DNA from 3 places in the Nocardia sp. CA-145437 genome. Region 1 is predicted to be linked to each of the others. Evidence: riboswitches for the same ligand, from Rfam matches in the RefSeq annotation. Region 1 holds a riboswitch; each other region holds the start of a gene.

Region 1 (6,932 bases):
ATCAAACCCGCCAGCGTCCGCAACAGCGTGGTCTTGCCCGCACCGTTCGGCCCGACGATTCCCACCGTTTCGCCCGGTGACACCGTGAAGTCGACGTCCGTGACAACCGTGCGTCGCCCCGCCGCGCAGGCCAGCGCTGACACCTGGAGCGCGCCGGGGCTCTCCGCGGCCGGGTGGTGTCGCCGCATCGCGCTGTTCCGCCACCCACGCCGGCGCTGTCGTGGCGCCAGGGCATTCGGGGCCGGGAGGTCGCGGCTGCTCGGCCCGCTCGTCGTGAGCGCGTCGCGGCGGTCCGCTGCGGCGATGGCCTCGGAGGTCTCCGGAGCGGCGTTGTCCGGGTGGCCGGGCCTCATGCGGTGCCGAATCGGTAGGTGCGGCGGCCCATGAGGAGCAGGAAGGCGGGGGCTCCGATGAGTCCGGTGAGGACGCCGACCGGGATCTCGGTGGGGCGGACCAGGACTCGGGTGGCGGCGTCGGCGACGACCAGGAAGGTGGCGCCGCACAGGGCGCTCGCGGGCAGTAGGACGCGGTGGCGCGGCCCGACCAGCAGGCGGGCGGCGTGCGGGACCACCAGGCCGACGAAGCCGATGCCGCCGGAGACCGCGACCAGGACGCCGACCAGGACCGCGAGCAGGACGAAGAGAGCGATGCGCAACTCGCGCACCGGAACTCCGATGGAAGCGGCCGTGTCCGGGCCCAGGTTCAGCGCGTCGAGCCAGTTGGCGGCGAGCAGCAGGGCCGTCAGGCAGGCCGCGACCACGCAGCCGGGCAACAGGATTCGGGTCCAGTCCGCGCCGGAGAGGCTGCCGAGCAGCCAGAACAGCACCGACTGCGCGGCGGACGGGTCACTGCTGCGGAAGATCAGGTAGCTGCTGAAGGCGGCGAAGGCCGAGCCCAGCACCGTGCCGGTGAGCACGAGACGCAGTGGCGTGAGGCCGCCTTGGGCCACGGCGATGAGGAAGACCGCGGCCGCGGCGGCGAAGGCCCCGGCGAGCGCGCCCGCCGAGAGCGCCCAGAGTCCGGCTCCGGCGAACACCCCGGAGGTGATGACCGCCGCCGCGCCGACGCCCGCGCCCGAGGAGACGCCCAGCAGGTAGGGGTCGGCGAGGGGATTGCGGACCAGGGTCTGCATGGCCGCCCCGGCGACCGCCAGGCCCGCGCCGACGATGGCGGCGAGAACGGTTCGCGGCACCCGCAATTGCCACACGATGGTGTCGAGCCCCAGATCGCTGTGCGCGGTCCCGGTCAGCCGGTCGCGCAGGACTCCGAGCACCTCGCGCACCGGGATCGTCTCCGCGCCGAAGCCCGTCGCGACGATCATGGCCACGACCAGCAGCGCCCCCATGACGGGCAGGGCGAGCGAGGTCCGCGCGCGGCTCATCGCGGTAGCTCCTCGGGCATGACGCGGCCTCTCCAGAGTGTTGCGCGGCGGGGGAGGTCTGACTCGCACCGGGATCCGGTGCTCACAGTGGCGCGACCGCTCCGGATTCCCACCGGATTCCCGCACCCGCCGATATCGACGAGGGGAACCCTACCGTCCGGAACCTTCGCCGGTTCCGACTGGTCGGTACATCCCGGGGTCCGGCCCCGATCCGCCCGCGCCGAAACTCGATTCGCGGTCGATCGCGCGTATCAGCGGATTCGCGAACCGAGCAGATGTCGCACGCCGCTCACGAACAGCTGCAACCCGAAGTCGAATCGCGCGGTGGCGTCGGGCATGTCGTACAGCGGCGAGTTCTCCTCGGTGAGCGCGCCCGCGGAATCCATCTGGATGCGCGACTGCTCGTCCACCGTCTGCCCGAGCACGTAGTACAGCAGCGTGTAGGCGGCCAGTTCGGCCTCCTCGCGCGTCATGCCCGCGCGAATCGCGGCGCTGGCCAGTCGTTCCCGGCCCTTGCTGGTGGTGAGGCGGGACGCGTAGGTGGCCGAGACCAGTTCGGCCCCGTCGCGGTAGGCGAGCAGGCTCTCGCGCAGCCGGTGCGCGAGTTCGGCCATCTGCTTGGACCATTCCTCGGCCCGGACCGGTTCGTCCATGGGCGCGAGAATGCGGTCGGCGACCGCGCCGAGCAGCGCCTGTTTGTTGGGGAAGTGCCAGTACAGCGCACCGGGTTGGACGTGCAGCGAGGTGGCCAGGCGGCGCATGGTGAGATCCGCCAGCCCGTACTGGTCGAGAATGGCGATGGCCCCGTCGACCACGTCCGTGCGATGGAGTTGCACTGAAGATTCCGACCCTCTCGTGTTCCGGCTCACGTTCCGGGCTGCTAGCCTACCCTGAACACCGTTCAAGTTGCTCGGTCACACGGCCGGACGAAGGGATTCCCGCGGACATGACCCAGGTAGCCGTCACCACCGAAGCCGGTACCAACGCAGGCGATGACATTCTCGCCATCGCTCGCGAGCAGGTGCTCGAGCGCGGCGTCGGCCTGACCCAGGAGCAGACCCTCGCGGTCCTGCGGCTCGGCGACGAGCGGCTCGAGGAGCTGCTCGGCCTGGCGCACGACGTCCGCATGAAGTGGTGCGGCCCCGAGGTCGAGGTCGAGGGCATCATCTCGCTCAAGACCGGCGGTTGCCCCGAGGACTGCCACTTCTGTTCGCAGTCCGGCCTTTTCCAGTCGCCCGTGCGCGCCGCCTGGCTCGACATCCCCTCGCTGGTGGAGGCGGCCAAGCAGACCGCCAAGACCGGCGCCACCGAGTTCTGCATCGTGGCCGCGGTGCGCGGTCCGGACGAGCGCCTGATGGCGCAGGTCGCCGCCGGCGTCGAGGCCATCCGCAACGAGGTCGACATCCAGGTCGCCTGCTCGCTGGGCATGCTGAACCAGGAGCAGGTGGACCAGCTGGCCGCCATGGGCGTGCACCGCTACAACCACAACCTGGAGACCGCGCGCTCGCACTTCCCGAACGTGGTCACCACCCACACCTACGACGAGCGCTGGGAGACCCTGCGCATGGTGCGCGAGGCCGGTATGGAGGTCTGCTGCGGCGGCATCCTCGGCATGGGCGAATCCCTGGAGCAGCGTGCGGAATTCGCGGCCGACCTGGCCTCGCTGGAGCCCGACGAGGTGCCGCTGAACTTCCTCAACCCGCGCCCGGGCACCCCCTTCGGTGACCTCGAGGTGCTCCCGGCCGCCGACGCGCTGCGCGCCGTCGCCGCCTTCCGCCTCGCCATGCCGCGCACCATCCTGCGTTTCGCCGGCGGCCGCGAGATCACCCTCGGCGACCTGGGCGCCAAGCAGGGCATCCTGGGCGGCATCAACGCCGTCATCGTCGGCAACTACCTGACCACCCTGGGCCGCCCGGCCGAGTCCGACATCGATCTGCTCGGCGAGCTGAAGATGCCGATCAAGGCGCTCAACGAAACCCTCTGAGCGAAAACCACTGAGATAAAAAAGGGGGTTCGGGGCATAGGCCCCGAACCCGTCTCGTACGGTAGGGGTACGGGGGCCGACTGTCCCCTGGACCTGATCTACCCGCCGAGTTCGATACGCGAAGGATCCATCGAGGTGGTCGTGGACATCGAGGAGCGCTACAACCCTTTCACGGGCAAGCGAGTCGTGCCGGGGCTGGACGATCCGGTACCCCCCGCTGCGGCCCTGGGCCTGGAGCCGCCGCGCTTCTGTGAGCAATGCGGTCGCCGCATGATCGTGCAGGTCAGCCCCGACGGCTGGTGGGCCAAGTGCTCGCGCCACGGGGTGCTCGACTCCACGAGCCTGGAACACCGCTAGTGGCAGCCACATTCGCCGCCGAGCCGGGCGGACTACGCGTCGAGGTATTGATGCGGGAAGTGCGTGCGGCGGCGGCGGTGTGTGCCGCGCTCGCCGCGGTGAGCGCCCTGGCCGGGGTGGCCTGGGCGTATCTCGCTCCGGCGGAACAACTGCTGGTGGTCGAACCCGACCGCGGCACCGCCCTGACCGGTGAGAGCCTGCACCGTTTCGACGCGCTCGCCATCTACGTGCTGATCGGCATCGTGCTCGGGGTGCTCGGCACGGTCGCGGCCTGGCGCTGGCGGCGGGTGCGGGGCCCGGTCCTGCTGACCGGCATCATCCTCGGTTCCGCGGTCGGCGCGTTCCTCACCAAGGTGGTCGGCGAGGCGGTGGCCGAACAGCGTCACGTCCGGCCGACCCACCCGCCCATTCACACCATCGTGGAATTCGCTCCCTCCGTGGAGGGTTGGGCAGCCCTCATCGCCCAGCCGCTCGCCGCCGCCGTCGTGATCCTCCTGCTGGCCGCCTTGAGCACCTCCGACGATCTGGGCACCGGCGAATATCTGCCCTTCGGCGGCCCGCGTCCCGAACCGGCCGTCATCGCCCCGCCCCCATACGGTTCCGCCATCCTCTACGGCCCGTACCCCGGCAATTCCGCTGCGCCCCAGCCTCTCGCACCCCGCGGCCCGGTCGTCCCCTTCGAAGCCCCCGAAACCGACGCCCCCCGCTGACCACGTAGTGCGGTGCCTGAATTACCCCGGGCGGCCGTTTCCGATGGTGTGCCGGTAGTCGGCGACCAGCAGTTGGCCCAGGGCCAGACCGCCGTCGTTCGGGGGGACTTGGCGGTGGGTGTGGACCTCGAAGTCGTCGCGGGTGAGCGTTGTCAGGCAGTTGATCTGGAGGAATTCGTTGAGGAAGACGCCGCCGGAGAGCACCACCCGGCGGATGCCGGTTCGGCGGGAGATGTCGTGGCACCGGCGGCGGACCATGGTGACGACACTCGAGTGGAATCGGCGGCTGATCTCGGGGAGGGGTAGGTCGGCGGCCAGGTCTTCGGCGATGGCGCGGATGACAGGTCTGAAGTCGACTTCGGTTGTGGTGTAGTCGAATTCGTATCCATCGGCCATGTCGAGGTTGCGCTCGAGCAGGCCCTCCAACTCGATCGGGCCCTGGGCTTCGTACTCGGCGTATGAGCAGATATCCAGGAGGGCGGCCACTGCGTCGAAGAGCCGGCCCATGCTCGACACTTCGGGGGAGTTGATGCCTCGCGCCCGCATTGTCGAATACACCTGCCGACGCTCCTGCTCGAGCCGACCGAGCGCCGGGAAGGCCTTGACGGCGGTATCGATATCGCCGAACGTGTCCACGGCGACCGACACCGCGGTCCGGATCGGTTCGTGGACCGCGCGGTCGCCGCCGATCAGTGCCAGACGCCGCAGATGGGTTGCCCGCTCGACCTTGTCGAAACCGCCCACCAGGAATTCCCCGCCCCAGATGGCGCCGTCGGTGCCGTAGCCGGCCCCGTCGAACACCACACCGATGGCCTGCCCGGTGAGCCGATTCTCCGCCATACACGCGGCCATATGGGCATGATGGTGCTGGACGAACACGGGCTCGCCCGGCTCACCGATGCCTTCGTGGGAACTGCTGGTGCGGAACTGCGGGTGCATGTCGTAAACGCCTGCGGCGGGCCGCAGATCGTAGAGCGATGCCAGGTGCGCCGCCGTCTTACGGTGCGAGGCAAAGGTTTCGTCGTTCTTCAGGTCGCCGATGTGCTGGCTGAGGAAGACCCGGGAACCGGCGGACAGGGCCACCGTCGTCTTGAGTTCGGCGCCGTAGGCGACCAGTGGCGTCAGCGGCCGCCCGACCTCCACCGGGTACGGCGCGTAACCGCGCGCCCTGCGCAGGAACGTCAGCAGGGGGCCGTCCAATTCGGGGTGCGCGGACAACCGGACCACGGAATCGTCGACCCTGATCTCGATTTCACGGTCGTGGTAGAGGATCACATCGGCGATCTCGAAGAGCTGTCCGAGGGCGTCCTGGTTGCGATAGGCGATCGGATAGCCGGAGAGGTTCCCGCTCGTCATGACCACCGTGTCCAGGCCGGATTCGTCCAGGAGCAGGTGATGATGCGGCGCCGAGGGCAGCATCAGACCCAGATTCGGATTCCTCGGGGCGACGTTCTCGGGCACCGCGCCGGAACGCTTGCGCGCGAGCAGAATCGGCCGTGCGGGCGAGCTCAGCACCGCTTCCTCGGCCGCGGACAACTCCACGATCCGATGAGCGGTGGCCAGATCCCGGACCATGACGGCGAAGGGTTTCGAATCCCTGCGCTTACGCTCGCGCAGCAAGGCCACCGACTCGGCGTTGCGCGCATCCACGGCGAGGTGGAAACCGCCGACGCTCTTGATCGCCGCGACCCGTCCCGCCGTCAATTCCCTTGCGCATCGGCGCAATGCGTCCTCGCCCTCGATGACCGTTCCCTGCCGGTCGGCGAGGAACAGGCGAGGTCCGCAGTCCGCACAGGCATTGGGCTGAGCGTGGAAGCGCCGGCTCATGGGATCCCGATACTCGCGGTCGCATCGCTCGCACATGACGAAGGAGTGCATCGTGGTCTGCGACCGGTCGTAGGGCAGTGCGCGAATGATCGAATACCGGGGACCGCAGTTCGTGCAGTTGATGAACGGGTAGCGATAACGGTGGTCGGCCGGATCGCGCAGCTCGGCCAGGCAGTCGGCGCACACGTGCGTATCGGCCGGTACCAGAGCCACTTTCGCCCCGGTGTGCTCGCTGTGCACGATGTCGAAGCCGGTGGCCTCCGACCGTCCGGCCGACCTGCCGAGGGTGACCACGCTGTCGACCCTCGCCAGTTCCGGAGCCTTGCTCGCCAATTCCTCGCTGAACAGCCGCAGCACGGACTCGACGCCGCTCGCCTCGATGAGCACGCCCTCGGGATCATTGCGAACCCATCCGGCCAGTTGCCGTTCATGGGCGAGCTTGTAGACGAACGGGCGATAGCCCACGCCCTGAACGACACCGGTGACCCTGATCTGCCAGGTTGCTTGTTCGGTCATGACGACTCAGCACAACCGGGGCAGCTCTGCGCCGAGCAGCGGTTGGAGCGCCGACTCGCGACCCGCGGAATCCCGCAACAGCACCGAAGCGCCCTCTCGCGCAGTCACTTCACCGATCGCCACGGCGTGCCGTCCGTACTCGTGCCCGTGCAGTGCG
Region 2 (6,932 bases), 3.3 Mb from region 1:
TGACCGTCACGATGCCGGTGCCCCCGATGCCCGCGATGAGCACGTTCTGCGTGCCCGGCGGAGCGCCGAGACCGGGATCGGCCACGGCCGGCGGTTCGGCGGGCTTGCGGCGCAGGCCGCGGACGCGCCGGGAACCCTTGCCGCCCTTGGCATCCGGCCGCAGCTCCACCGTCACGAAGGACGGGCAGTCCCCGTCCAGGCAGCTGTAGTCGGTATTGCACGAGGTCTGGTCGATGCGCGTCTTGCGCCCGAACTCGGTCTCCACCGGCTGCACCGACAGGCAGTTGGACTTGGTGCCGCAGTCGCCGCAGCCCTCACACACCGCCTCGTTGATCACCACGCGCGTAGTGCGCGCCGGCAGCGTGCCGCGCTTGCGCTGCCGTCGCGCGTCGGCGGCACAATGCTGGTCGTAGATCAGCACGGTCACGCCCTTGACCTCGCGCAGCAGTTTCTGTGCCTCGTCGAGCCGGTCGCGATGCCACAGCAGCGTGCCCTTGGCGAGCGTCTTCTTGTTGTGCCGCTTGGGATCGTCGGCGCAGATGATGATCTGCGCGACCCCTTCCATGGTCAGCTTGTGGGTGAGCTTGGCGACCGTCAGCCCGCCCTCCACGTCCTGCGCGCCGGTCATGGCGACGACCTCGTTGTAGAGCAGCTTGTAGGTGATGTTCACCCCCGCCGCCACGCACGCCTGCACGGCCAGCTGCCCGGAGTGGAAGAAGGTGCCGTCGCCGATGTTCTGGAACAGGTGCGGCACATCGGTGAACGGGGCCTGCCCGATCCACTGGCTGCCCTCGCCGCCCATCTGGGTGAGGCCGGTGACCGCGCTGTCGTCGCGCCCGGACAGGGTGACCAGGGTGTGGCAGCCGATGCCGCCGCCGCCGATGGACCCCTCGGGCAGCGCGGTGGAGCGGTTGTGCGGGCAGCCGCTGCAGAAGTACGGGGTGCGCTTGGCGGACAGCACCTCCAGCGAAAGCGCCGGCGGCGGAGCCTTCTTCAGCTCGACGTGCTCGCGCAGCACGCGGCGCAGCGGGCCGAGCAGGCGGCCGGCGGTCAGCTCGCCGTCGAACGGCATGAGCGGCAGCCCGTTCCCGTCCAGCTTGCCGAGAATGCGCGGGGCGTCGGCGGCGCCGTACAGGATCTCGCGGATCTGGGTCTCGACGAAGGCGGTCTTGTCCTCCACCACGATGATCTGTTCCAGACCGCGCGCGAACTCCGTGACCCGCTGTGCGCCAACGGGATACGGCATGCCGATGCGCAGCAGGCGGATCCCCGCCCGGTGCATGGCCGCCTCGTCGACGCCGAGATCGTGCAGACCCTGCCGGACCGCGTCGAAGGTGGTGCCGGTGGCCGCGATCCCGATCCGCGCGTGGATCGGGTCGACCTCGATGACATCGAGGTCATTGGCGGACCCGAAGGCGCGCACGGTGGCCCAGCGCGGCCCGTACAGATCGGCCTCCGCGAGCACGCTGTCGGCGGGAGCCGCCATGGGCCGCTGCCGGTAGGCGAAAGTCTTGCCCTCCCACTGCACTTCGGGCACCGCGATGGGCAGGTTCGCGACCGAGCCGTCCACCGTCCAGGCCCCGTCGGCGACATCGGCCACGATCTTCAGCGCCACGATGCACCCCGAGGCCCGCGACAGCGCGATGCCCTGCATCCCCATGGTGATGATCTCGCGGGCATTGCGCGGGAACAGCACCGGCACACCCATGGCGGCCAGGGATCGTTCGCTCACCGCGGGCACGGTCGAGGACTTCGAGGCCGGGTCGTCGCCGACCAGCAGCAGCACGCCGCCGCGCGGATTCACCCCGTACATGTTCGCGTGCCGGATGGCGTCGGTGGCCCGGTCCACGCCGGGGCCCTTGCCGTACCAGACGCCGACCACGCCGTCGTGGGTCGGAGTCCCGGCGGGCAGGTCGGCCTGGCTACCCCACACCGCGGTAGCCGCGAGCTCCTCGTTGAAGCCGGGCACGAAGGCGATGTCGTGTTCGGTCAGCACGGTCGGCATGCCCAGCAGCATCTTGTCGACGCCGCCCAGCGGGCTGCCCTGATACCCGGACACGAAGGTCGCGACCCGGTGACCGGCGCGCATATCCCGCACATGCTGTTCCACCAGCAGGCGGGCGATGGCCTGCACGCCGGTGAGGAGGACCGGACCCGCACCCGACCGGTAGCGGTCGGCGAGGTCGTAGGGCGTAGCCGGTTCGGCCTGTGGTGCAGGCGCGCAGGCAACGTCGGTCATGAACAGTCACCACACTCTCCACAGCTCAGATTGTGAGCTGCAACGAAGGGACCAGGCGATCGGTGCTGCGAAATCTGCCGTGAAGGGTGATCTGTGTCAACAGTCGCGCGAAAAGTTGATCAGACTGCTCAAAAGTGATCTGGAACACTGTGACCTGCGCAGCATTCTGGTCAGTCGGGGGCCGGGTGACTGGTCAGATGCTCGACGAGCGGCAGCGACCGGTATTCGATGGGCGTCGCCAGCGCCAGCATGGTCTCGGTGTGCTTGACGCCGGTGATGGCGTGCACCCGCTGGATGACGCCGAGCAGATCCGGCTGTGACCGGGCCGCCACCCGGACCAGCAGGTCGCCGCGCCCGGTGGTGGCGTGCACCTCGAGCACGTTCGGGAACGCGCGCAACGACTCCACGATGTCGTTCATCTTGTTCTGGTCCAGTTCGATGCCGAGGAATGCGTGCACCGCGAAACCGATGGCCTCGAGATCCACGTCCGGCGGATACCCCCGGACCACCCCGGCCGCCTCCAGCCGTTTCATCCGCGCCTGCACGGTGTTCCGCGCGATCCCGAGCCGTTGCGCCAATTCCAGGATCGGCACCCGCGGATCGGCCGCCAGTTCCCGGAGCAGCGCGGAATCGAGCGCGTCGATCTTGATGCTCATGCCGCATTCTCGCACAGCGGTTCTCGATAACGCCGCTGCTCACGCGGCCGATGATGAGGGCGTGACACGTGCTCGGGGAGGACTCATGAAGAACAGGTCAGCGGCTCTGCTCGCGATGGCGGCCGCCGTGGTGGCGGTGACCACCGCGTGCGATCCGGGGTCGTCGACCGGCCCGGTGACGACCAGTCCCGCCGGTCCGGTGGCGACCCTCCCCGGCGGCCCGGCCACCACCGCGGCGGGGAGTCCCGCGCCGCAGCAGCCGGGCACCGCACCCGCCGGGAGCGGGCACGGGCTGTGCTTCGACATCAACTCCGATCTGGCCCGGGCCGCCATCGCGCGGCTGTCCCCGCCGCCGGTGGGCGGCTGGCAGACCGGTCAGGCGGGGGAGGTGGAGCTGGCCTCGGGCTGTGACGGTGTGCTCTCGTGGATGATGGTGAACTCCAACACCAATCACCCGTATACGCACGTGCTGTTCTTCACCGGCGGCACCTACCTCGGCACCGCCACCTCGGACCCGTACATGTACACGCAGGTCACCGGCAAGACACGGAACTCGCTGTCGCTGACCTACCGCTGGCTCAACGGAAGTGATCCGATGTGCTGCCCGCAGGGCGGTCCCAGCGTCGTCACCTTCACCCTCAACGGCACCAAGGTGACAGCGGACGGCCAGTTCCCGCCGCACGCCTGACGGTTCAGGACGCCGGCTCGGGCTGATTCAGGACGCCAACTCGAGCGCGGTCGCGCGCAGCGTCCACGCCGGGGCGCGGTGGTTCAGGGTGGTGGCGCTCAGCGGCGGAATGTCGAGGCGCCAGAACGACTGCGGGGGAGCGTTCAGGGTGCGCAGGACCGCGGCCCGGACGATCGCGGGGTGCGTCACCGCGACGATCCGGTCGCCGCGCCCGGCCAGGCCGTGCAGCCAGTCGCCGACGCGGTCGATCAACCCGGTGATCGATTCGCCGCCGTGATCGCGGAAGCCCGGATCGGTGAGCCAGCCCATGAGCTGCTCGGGTGCGAGGTCGTCCATCGCCTTCCCGGCCCAGTCGCCGTGGTCCAGATCGCGCAGCGCGGGCTCCGGGGCCCCGGTGAATCCCAGGGCCCGACAGGTCTGTTCGGCCCGCAGCTCCGGTGCGTGGAGCACCGTCGCGGGCCCCGGGCCGGGCAGCCCGCCCGCCTGCTCGACCGACCGCGACCCGAGCGGGTTGAGCGGTTCGTCGGCCGGGAAGCGGGCGGACTGCACGGCATCGGTGATCGCGTGCGTCACCAGGGTCAGACGGGTGACCGCGCTCATGCCGCCACGGCGGGCGCGGCCGGGGAGCGGTCCCCGAGCAGACGCGGCGCCAGCCAGGCGAAGCCGACCCCGATGACCGCCCACACCATGAGCTGGGCGGCGAACGCGTACAGCCGGAAGTGGTACAGGTCGTCGGCGGGGAAGCCCGGGAAGACGATCGTGCCCGACGCGTCCTGCAGCGGCTCCGGCGCTTCGGAGAACGACGGCAACAGTGCCAGCAGAGCGCCCATCACCACCACGAATCCCGCCGCGGCGGCGACCGACGCGGTCCAATTGTCCAGGCGCGCGGTGAGCCTGCGGCCCAGCCAGATCGCGGCCACCAGCGCGACCGCGGTGATCGCGATCAGGCCCACGTACAGGGCCGTGCGCTCCTCGATGGTGTCCGGATTCCCGACCGACGGCGGGTTGGCCGGGTACTTCAGGAACGGCACCGCGTACAGCGCCAGGAACATGCCTCCCGACACCAGCAGCGCCAGATTCCGCGGCGAGATCTTCCCGGCCTTGCGCAGCGCCAGGAAGTAGACGACCGCGAACAGCGCGCCCAGCGCCGCGCCGAACACGATCACGCCGAAGCCCAGACCGACATTCTGCTGCTGTGCCCGGGTGAACAGCTCGGCCCCGTGGTCCATGTCCATGGGCTTGCCGGCGGCCTTGTCGAGCGCCATCTGCGCGTCGTCGCGGCCGCCCTCGTAGGCGATGGCGCGGTCGATGATCGGCTCGGACAGGATCCGGGCGAAGACGAACGCCAGCGCTCCGCCGAGCGCCCCCAGCAGGACTCCTCGGCCGATGATTCGCTTTTCCATTGTGGTTACTCGATTCCCGGTGCTAGTGGCAGGGGAAACCGAGGAAATGGCGGCCGTCGTGCACGAACTCGTGCACGTGCATGTCGCTGCCGAACACCGACACCGCACCCTGATCGATGCCGATGAAGTAGATGGCCAGCAGGGCCAGCAGGGTGGTGCCGACCAGCCACAGGGCGGTGGACGGGATCGCGAGCGCACCGCTGCCGAGACCGGAGCGAGGAGCGAAAGAGGTAGCCACGAAGGACTCCTTTGAGTCAGGGGGATTCCGCGTCCCCGTTGCCGATCGAACCGACGATGTGAGGGTCTGACTCGCATCCGTCTCGCGGGGAGACCGGGCTGCTCACAGTGGCGCGACCGTTCCGGCATTGCACCGGATTCCTCATGACATCGTCGATCAACCATACGAAAGCGCATCGCCGCTGGTCAATCCGCCTGCCCGGGTCGACCACCTGATGGGACGACGCCGCGCGTGCGGGGATCGCGCTGTCGCTGGGCTATATTCGCCAACACAACTGGTTCGCCGGAGGTGGAGTCGAGGAGCCCCTGACCCATTCGACGGCGTCGAAGCCCGCCGCCGCGCTCGCGCGCCGCCGGGTGAGAGGGAACCCGGTGGGAATCCGGGACTGTCCCGCAGCGGTGAATGGGAACGAACGCCGTCATCAGCACTGGGCGCATGCCTGGGAAGCGACGGCCGGTAGGTCCGCCTCGGTCTCGTGCCGGGGCCGGCCCGAGTATCGGGTCGATGCCCATGAGTCCGAAGACCTGCCCGTCGTGCCGGATACGCCGTATCCGGCGGTCGTCGCCTCGTGGACTGGGCGCTACGCCGATCGGATCCGGGCACGGTCGATGCATGGGCTCCGTCAGCGTGCGCTCATATTGGGCGGCGGTCATCACTGCTGACCGTGGAGTTCATCAATGTTGAACCCTGACAACACTTTCACCGCCACGGTGCTGGGGCTGCCCCGCATCGGACCGAACCGGGAACTGAAACGCGCGATCGAGGCGTACTGGGCGGGGCGGATCGACGCCGCCGCGCTCCACGGCCTCGCCGGTGGCCTGCGCGCCACGCAACTCCTGGCGGTGCACGCCGCCGGACTGGACTCGGTTCCGGTGGGCACCTTCTCCTACTACGACCAGATGCTCGACACCGCGGTGCTGCTGGGCGCGCTGCCGGAACGGGTGCACGGCATCGCCGACGAACTGGACCGCTACTTCGCGGCCGCCCGCGGCACCGCCGATATCGCGCCGCTCGAGATGACCAAGTGGTTCGACACCAACTACCACTATCTGGTGCCCGAGCTCTCGGCCTCGACCCGGTTCGACCTGCACCCGGACAAGCCGCTCGCCGAACTGGAAGAGGCCCTGGCACTGGGCATTCCGGCCCGGCCGGTCATCATCGGACCGGTCACCTTCCTGAAGCTGGCCAAGTCGGTGGACGGCAGCGAGCTGCTGGATCGGCTGCCCGACCTGCTGCCGCTGTACGAGCGGCTGCTGGGCCTGCTGGCGGCCGCGGGCGCGCGCTGGGTACAGCTCGACGAGCCGGTGCTGGTCACCGACCTGACGGACACCGAACTGGCGCTGGTGCGTTCGGCGTATCAGCGGCTGGCCTCGGTCTCCGCGCGGCCCGATCTGCTGGTGGCCTCGTACTTCGGCCGGCTGGGCGCGGCGCTGCCGGCGCTGGCGGACTCCGGGATCGAGGGCCTCGCCGTCGATCTGGTGTCGGGTGGAGACGCGGATATCGCCGCGGCGCAGCGGCTTTCCGGGACGTTGCTCGTCGCGGGCGTCGTCGACGGGTACAACGTGTGGCGCACCGATCCCGATCGGGCGCTGACCGGGCTGGCCGCGCTCGCCGCAGGTGGCGCCCCGGTGGCGGTGTCGAGTTCCTGCTCGCTGCTGCATGTTCCGTACAGCCTCGCCGCCGAGCCGGAGCTGGAGCCGCGCCTGCG
Region 3 (6,932 bases), 1.0 Mb from region 1:
GCCATTCAGCGCGTGCAGGATGCGAGCCACCTCGACACCGGTCTGCCGCAACCGCGGCACCACCTCGGTGGCGGCGAAGCCCAGCACCCGGCGCGTCTCGGCCAGGCGCGCGGCGACATCGGTGAGGCCCGCGGCCACGGCCGCCTCCCCGCCGAACACGCCCTCGGTCACCGCGTCGATGGCGTCGACGTCCCAGTCGACTTCCAGCATGCCCGAGACCAGTTCGCGCGCCAGCTGCTCGAAGGCGTCCACCCGCTCGCGCTTCTCGTCACCGGATTCGCTGAGCCCCAGCGCCTCTCGCAGACCGGGCACATTGACCTCGCCGCCCCACAGCTGGCGGGCGCGCAGCATGGCCAGCACCAGGTCGACCTCGGCCTCCCCCGCCGGGGCCTGGCCGAGCACGTGCAGGCCGTCGCGGATCTGCACGTCCTTGATCTCGCACAGCCAGCCGTCGACGTGCAGCAGCATGTCGTCGAAGACCTCTTCGTCCGGGCGTTCGGTGAGCCCGAGGTCGTGGTCCATCTTGGCCGCGCGCATGAGCGTCCAGATCTGCTGGCGGATGGCGGGCAGCTTGGCCGGGTCGAGCGCGGAGATATTGGCGTGCTCGTCGAGCAGCTGCTCGAGCCGCGAGATGTCGCCGTAGGTCTCGGCGCGCGCCATGGGCGGGATCAGGTGGTCGACCAGGGTGGCGTGGGCGCGGCGCTTGGCCTGGGTGCCCTCGCCCGGGTCGTTGACCAGGAACGGGTAGATCAGCGGCAGATCGCCGAGGGCGGCATCGGTGCCGCAGGAGGCGGACATGCCGAGGGTCTTGCCGGGCAGCCACTCCAGGTTGCCGTGCTTGCCCAGGTGCACCACGGCGTCGGCGGCGAAGCCCTCCGCGACGGCCAGCCAGCGGTAGGCGGCCAGGTAGTGGTGGCTCGGCGGCAGGTCCGGGTCGTGGTAGATGGCGACCGGGTTCTCACCGAAACCGCGCGGCGGCTGCACGATCAGCACCACATTGCCGAAACGCAAGGCGGCGATGACGATCTCGCCCTTCGGGTCGGCGGAGCGGTCCACGTACAGCTCACCCGGCGGCGGGCCCCACGCCTCGACGACCGCCTCGCGCAGGTCCTCCGGCAGGGTCTCGAACCAGCCGGTGTAGAGGTCCGCGCCGATGCGAATCGGGTTGCCCTCCAGCTGTTCCTGGCTCAGCCAGTCCGGGTCCTGCCCGCCGGCGGCGATGAGCGCGTGGATCAGGGCGTCGCCGTCCGCGGCCTCCAGGCCCGGGATCTCGCCGGGCGCGCCGAGGTCGTAACCGGCCTCGCGCATCTCGGTGAGCAGCCGGATGGCGCTGGCGGGGGTGTCCAGGCCGACGGCATTGCCGATGCGGGCATGCTTGGTCGGGTACGCCGACAGCACGATCGCGACCTTCTTGCGCTCGACCGGAATGTGGCGCAGCCGCGCGTAGCGCACCGCGATACCCGCCACCCGGGCCGCGCGCTCGGCGTCGGGCACATACGACGACAGCCCGTCGGCGTCGAACTCCTTGAACGAGAACGGGACCGTGATGATGCGGCCGTCGAACTCCGGCACCGCCACCTGGGTGGCGACATCCAGCGGCGACAGGCCGTCGTCATTGGCCTCCCACTGCTCACGCCCGCTGGTCAGGCACAAGCCCTGCAGGATCGGCACATCCAGGTCCGCGAGCGCGCCCACGTCCCAGGCCTCGTCGTCGCCGCCGGCCGAGGCGGTCGCGGGCTTGGTGCCGCCCGCCGCCAGCACCGTCACCACCAGAGCGTCGGCGGCGCCGAGCGTGGCGAGCAGCTCCGGCTCCGCGGTACGCAGCGAGGCGCAGTAGATCGGCAGCGCGCGAGCGCCCTTGGCCTCGATGGCGGTGCACAGCGCGTCGATGTAGGCGGTGTTCCCGGCCAAGTGCTGGGCGCGGTAGTAGACCACGGCCACGGTCGGCGCGTCGTCCGGAACCGGGCAGGCGTGCCGTTCCAGCTCACCCCAGCTCGGCATCTCGACCGGCGGCTCGAACCCCTCGCCGGTGAGCAGCACCGTGTCGGACAGGAAGTGGTGCAGCTGCAGCAGGTTTCGCGGGCCGCCCGCGGCCAGGTAGTTGTGGGCGTCGGCCGCGACGCCGCCGGGCACGGTCGAGCACTCCATCAGCTCGGCGTCGGGCGCGATCTCACCGCCGAGGGCGACCATCGGAATTCCGCTGGCGCGCACCGTCTCGAGGCCCTCCTCCCAGGCCCGCTTCCCGCCCAGCACACGCACGATCACCAGCGACACACCGTTCAGCAGGACCGGCAGGTCGTCCGGCAGCAGCCGGGCCGGATTGGCCAGCCGGTAGGCGGCGCCGCTGGCGCGCGCGCTCAGCAGATCGGTGTCGGAGGTGGACAGCAACAGGATCAAGGGTCTCGGCCTTCCTAGGGTGACGCGCCCAGCACGGTTCGGCGCTCGCCGGGAAGGTCTGACTGTCACAGTGGCGCGACCGCACCGGAATTGCACCGGCTTTCTTCCGTTCGACGAGCTCGCCGATGCTATCGCGCCGCCGTCGCGGGCCCGATATCGCGCCCGCGTCGGCGCCGGCGGGCACCGATCACAGTGCGGCCAATCCTGGCTCGCACCCCTGCGGAACCGACCGGTCGGCGCGTACGCTGCCGGTATGCCACTCACTCCAGGATGGGTCAGGCGGAACCGCTTTGCTGCCTGGTCGGGATACTTTTGCGTACTGGTTGCCTTCGCGACGCTGGCCATGGCTCTCACGGCCGCCGGCACCGGTCACTCGCAGTGGGCGCTCATCGCCGGGATCATCTGCGCGTCGACCATCCTGTTCGGCCTCACGGTCATGAGCACCACCGTGCACCGCGACCACGCCGACCACCACAATGTCCCCAGCCTGCTCAACGACACCTGGGAAACGACGCCCGCTTTCGCCCGCCGCCGCGGGGCGCCGGCGGCCATCGAACCGCACCGCGCGGGCTGAACCGCCCGGCGAATCGACCGATCCGGCAACCCCACTCCGAGACTCCCCCGTCCCGGAGTCTTTTCTTTGTCCCCGCCACACCGGAACACATATTTTGATTGCAATATCTCCAAATGTAGATAGTGACCGAGTGAACCCGACCCCCGGGCGGCCGTGCCCGGCCTCGGCATCCTCCGTACGCTGGGTGGCGTCATGACGCGAACCGATCCCGACTCCTGCCCGGGCGTGCTGCGCCTGCACGAAGCAGCCGACGGTCCCCTCGCCCGTATCCGGGTGCCCGGCGGACTCCTCTCCCCCACCCAGCTCCAGGCCCTCGCGGCAGCGGCCGCCGACCTCGGCGACGGGAACATCGAGCTCACCTCGCGCGGGAACATCCAGTTCCGGCAGGTCCGCGACGCGGCCGCGCTCACCGAACGGCTCACCGCGGCCGGACTGCTGCCCAGCGCCACCCACGAGCGGGTGCGCAACATCATCGCCTCGCCGCTGTCGGGACGCGTCGGCGGCTGGACCGATGTGCATCCCCTGGTTCCGGCTCTCGACGAAGGACTGCGCGCACAGCCGCGCTACGCCGACCTGCCCGGCCGGGTCCTGTTCACCCTCGACGACGGCCGCGGCGATGTCAGCGGCCTGGGCGGCGACATCGGCGTGCACGCGCTCGACGAGCGCACCTGCGCACTCCTGTTGGCGGGCAAGGACTCCGGCCTCCGCCTGCCCACCGACGCCGCGGTCGACCTCATGCTCGCCGCCGCGGACGGCTTCCTCGACCTCCGCGACGGCCACTGGCGCTTGCACGAGATCCCCGACGGCGCGGCCCGGCTGACCGACCGCCTCCACACCGCCCACCCCGACCTCGACGTCGCCGGCGATCTCCTGGAACCGCCCGGCCCCCAGGACCTTCCGATCGGTTGGATGACCCAGTCCGACGGCCGGGTGGCCCTCGGCGCGGGCGTGCGCCTCGGCTCCCTCCCCGCCCGCACGGCCGAATTCCTCGCCGCCGTCGAATGCCCGATCATCGTCACCCCGTGGCGCAGCCTGATCCTCGCCGACCTCGACGAATGGCCCGCCGAACAGGTGGTCCGAGTGCTGGCTCCCATGGGCTTGATCTTCGACACCGCGTCCCCGTGGCTCCAGGTCAGCGCCTGCGCGGGCATGCCCGGCTGCGCGAAGTCCCTCACCGACGTCCGCGCCGACGTCGCCGAGGCCGTCGACTCCGCCCGCGTGCTCCCCACGGGCGCACCGGGTTTCGCCCGCGACGGTCTCGACGCCGCCGACGTGGTGGTCGCCGGCCGTCAGCACTGGTCCGGCTGCGACCGCCGCTGCGGCCGCCCGAAGGGCGCGGTCACCGACGTCATCGCCACCGCCGACGGCTACCGCATCATCCCCGCCGACTAGCCGAGGGACCGAACCGGCGGGATCAGGCGGAGCGCACGGTGCGAGCGGGATGCCTCGTCCTCCCGTCACGCCACCGCGGAACTCGAGGCGGCCGCGCGCCTTCGGCTGTTCTCCTGACGAGTCCCGGCAGGGCATGCGGCGGCTCGGTGCGTCCTCAGACAGTGACCTCGACGATGTCGCGGATCCGGAAGCGGCCGCCGGTGATCTCGATCGTCTGGCGGGCGACGAGGGCCGCGTCGTCGCGGTCGTAGCGGTAGCCGATCTCGCGGGAGTCGGGGACGACGGCGAGACGGGCACGGCCGCCGAGGCATTCGGCGCGGGCGGCGGTCGCCTCGGTCAGGGCCGTGCAGGCGTCGGTGTCGTCCGTGGTGGGCGGGTGGACCTGCTCGGCGCTCAGGATCGGGACGGTGGTGTCGGAGATCGAGCAGAGTCGGCCGGTCGGGTCGAGGGTCATGGTGAGCTGGCCATCGCCGCCCGCGACGGCGGGGACACCGTCGTGGAGCTGGCGGTAGTGCAGGGTGTAGTCGGCCACCGCGGCCGCCACCGTGTCGCCGTCGCGGCTCGCGCCCGCGTGGAAGGTGGCCGACATTCCGGCCAGGGCGAGGTCGTGGCCGAGGTCCAGTTCTCGCAGGGCCCGGTCGGCGAGGTCGCGAATCTCTTCGGGTGTGCGGCCGTTGGCGGTGCGGTCCGGCTCGGCGTAGAACGCCTGGTAGCTGCCGTCGGGGTGCATGACCAGCCGGGGTTCGAATTCGGCTCGCGCGCAAGTCTCCTCGGTAACCGGGGACGCGGGCTCGGCGAGCAGGCCGCGGAGCCCGCGCCGTTCACCCAGGGCGGCCGCGGTGTCGGCGTCGGCGCTGCGGCGGGCCAGGCGCAGTGACATCGGTTGGCGCGGAAGGGGAATGCTCAGGTCGACTTCGAGGGGGAATTGACCCGCCCAGCGCCACCAGTACCAGTCGTCGGAGACCGCGCCGCCATGGAACAGCCGCTCGTTCCAGAGCCGGTCCTGCGCCTCACGGTCGGTGGCGCCGCAGGCGGCCGAGGACACCCGGTGATTGTTGTGGAAGATCGACAGCGCCGCGTCCTGCCACGCCTGGCTGAACGATTTGCCGGTGTTCCATTCCTTGAAGAACCGTGTCCCCTGCTGATCGGTGTCGAAGGTGAGGCTGTCGAATCCGAACAGCATTCGCGCGCCCCGGTTCGGCGTGTGCCAGGTGCGGTAAGGGCTGTGTCCGAAGTTGGTGCGCAGCGATTCGCAGCCGTGCAGGAACAGGTAGCGCAGACGCTGATCGCCGAAGCCCATCCGGTCGGATTCGGCGTAGATGGTGTTGTCCCAGGTACGGCCCATCGAGGTCAGATACACGCCATTGCTCATGGTGGTGCTGTGCGCGTAGTGGTAGAAGACCCGCACCGAGTCCATGCCGAGGCTGTCCTGCCAGTTGTCGTACTCCTGGTCGTACCGCCATTCGCGCACATCGTCGTCCTTGGCGTGGAAGTTGACGCCGTTGAACTTCGCGACGTAGTCGAGAAAGCCGCTCACGCACGCGTGCGGATAGGTCAACGTGGCGTCTTTCGGGTAGACCTGCACCGACGCGCCGCCGTACATGTTGTCGGACATTGTCGAATGGTCACCGATGCCGGGCGCCCGGGCACGGGTACCGGACTACTCGTTTTCCCCGCCGACCCGCCCGGGGCTGGTAGATGCCCGAGATCTGCCCCCCATCAGCAGACCGCCGGCACACGCCAGCCCCGGGCGCGGCGACCCTGCGCGGGCGCGGTTTCGTCGAGCACCTGAGCGAGGGCCTGACGCCGCCCGCGGGCCTCGTCGACCGCGAGCGGCGTTCCCGGTCGTCGGCGTCGGCGCCATCGACCGGAGCTTCGGCCAAAGACTATGTGCGCGTATAGATTCTGTTCCACCGGATTCGCGACGACCCGCGTCCGGATTTGCGACGACAGAAGGGGTCGCCGGTGTCCGAACTCGTCGTGGTGAGCGACACGACAACGGAATTGTCGAAGCATGACAGGCCTGGATACTGGCGTGAGCAGGTGTCGGCGAACCAGGGCGGGGCACGGGTCGACTTCTCCGATTGGCCGAACTTCCATGGCGCACTGCGGGTTCAACGTCTGGCGAGCTATCGGCTCGGCGACTACCAGAATGTCGCCTTCGAATCGACTGGAATTTCGTACGAGCGCACTATGGCCGACATCGATGCCGATGGTGACCGCAGCGCTCGGCTGCTCGTCGCCCGTAGCGGACCCCTCGACATCGAGCAGCACGGCACTCGGGTGTCGTTGCGACCCGGGCAGATGGGTGTGGTCGATTGGGGGCAACGCATGGTGCTCTCCCATGCCGACCATGTGCGGGGTTGGATCCTCAACATCCCCGCCGACGCGCTGCGGCTTCCCGAAGCACCGGTCAGCCGCTCGTTTCTGGCGCTCGACACCCATGACCCCTTGCTCGGTTCCGTGCTCGCGCTGACCGAACAACTCTCCCGTCACGGCGACTCCATGACGCCCAGCCAGTTCCTGAGGATCAGCACGCATTGGACGGGTCTGCTCGCCGGCGCCCTCG

The links. A riboswitch is a leader RNA that binds a small molecule or an ion and turns the genes downstream of it on or off. The one in region 1 is predicted to bind cobalamin.
Region 2: it holds a riboswitch for cobalamin, as region 1 does, so the genes downstream of both, ACQPYY_RS07480 (CbtB domain-containing protein) here and ACQPYY_RS23400 (FecCD family ABC transporter permease) in region 1, are expected to answer to the same signal.
Region 3: it holds a riboswitch for cobalamin, as region 1 does, so the genes downstream of both, cobN (cobaltochelatase subunit CobN) here and ACQPYY_RS23400 (FecCD family ABC transporter permease) in region 1, are expected to answer to the same signal.

The regions. Positions count from the first base shown of each region.
Region 1 covers NZ_CP191204.1:5,011,358-5,018,289, reverse strand. The annotation lists gene ACQPYY_RS23405 (ABC transporter ATP-binding protein) at 1-353, opposite strand, end outside; gene ACQPYY_RS23400 (FecCD family ABC transporter permease) at 350-1,381, opposite strand; cobalamin riboswitch at 1,416-1,549, opposite strand; gene ACQPYY_RS23395 (TetR/AcrR family transcriptional regulator C-terminal domain-containing protein) at 1,633-2,217, opposite strand; gene bioB (biotin synthase BioB) at 2,328-3,365, shown strand; gene ACQPYY_RS23385 (hypothetical protein) at 3,507-3,722, shown strand; gene ACQPYY_RS23380 (DUF2567 domain-containing protein) at 3,722-4,432, shown strand; gene hypF (carbamoyltransferase HypF) at 4,454-6,775, opposite strand; gene hypE (hydrogenase expression/formation protein HypE) at 6,782-6,932, opposite strand, start outside.
Region 2 covers NZ_CP191204.1:1,720,581-1,727,512, forward strand. The annotation lists gene ACQPYY_RS07455 (indolepyruvate ferredoxin oxidoreductase family protein) at 1-2,239, opposite strand, end outside; gene ACQPYY_RS07460 (Lrp/AsnC family transcriptional regulator) at 2,410-2,895, opposite strand; gene ACQPYY_RS07465 (LppP/LprE family lipoprotein) at 2,981-3,583, shown strand; gene ACQPYY_RS07470 (histidine phosphatase family protein) at 3,611-4,183, opposite strand; gene ACQPYY_RS07475 (CbtA family protein) at 4,180-4,986, opposite strand; gene ACQPYY_RS07480 (CbtB domain-containing protein) at 5,009-5,224, opposite strand; cobalamin riboswitch at 5,265-5,391, opposite strand; cobalamin riboswitch at 5,562-5,770, shown strand; gene metE (5-methyltetrahydropteroyltriglutamate--homocysteine S-methyltransferase) at 5,902-6,932, shown strand, end outside.
Region 3 covers NZ_CP191204.1:3,999,724-4,006,655, forward strand. The annotation lists gene cobN (cobaltochelatase subunit CobN) at 1-2,397, opposite strand, end outside; adenosylcobalamin-variant (AdoCbl-variant) riboswitch at 2,443-2,514, opposite strand; gene ACQPYY_RS18600 (hypothetical protein) at 2,741-2,971, shown strand; gene cobG (precorrin-3B synthase) at 3,164-4,363, shown strand; gene ACQPYY_RS18610 (DUF6345 domain-containing protein) at 4,518-5,978, opposite strand; gene ACQPYY_RS18615 (AraC family transcriptional regulator) at 6,329-6,932, shown strand, end outside.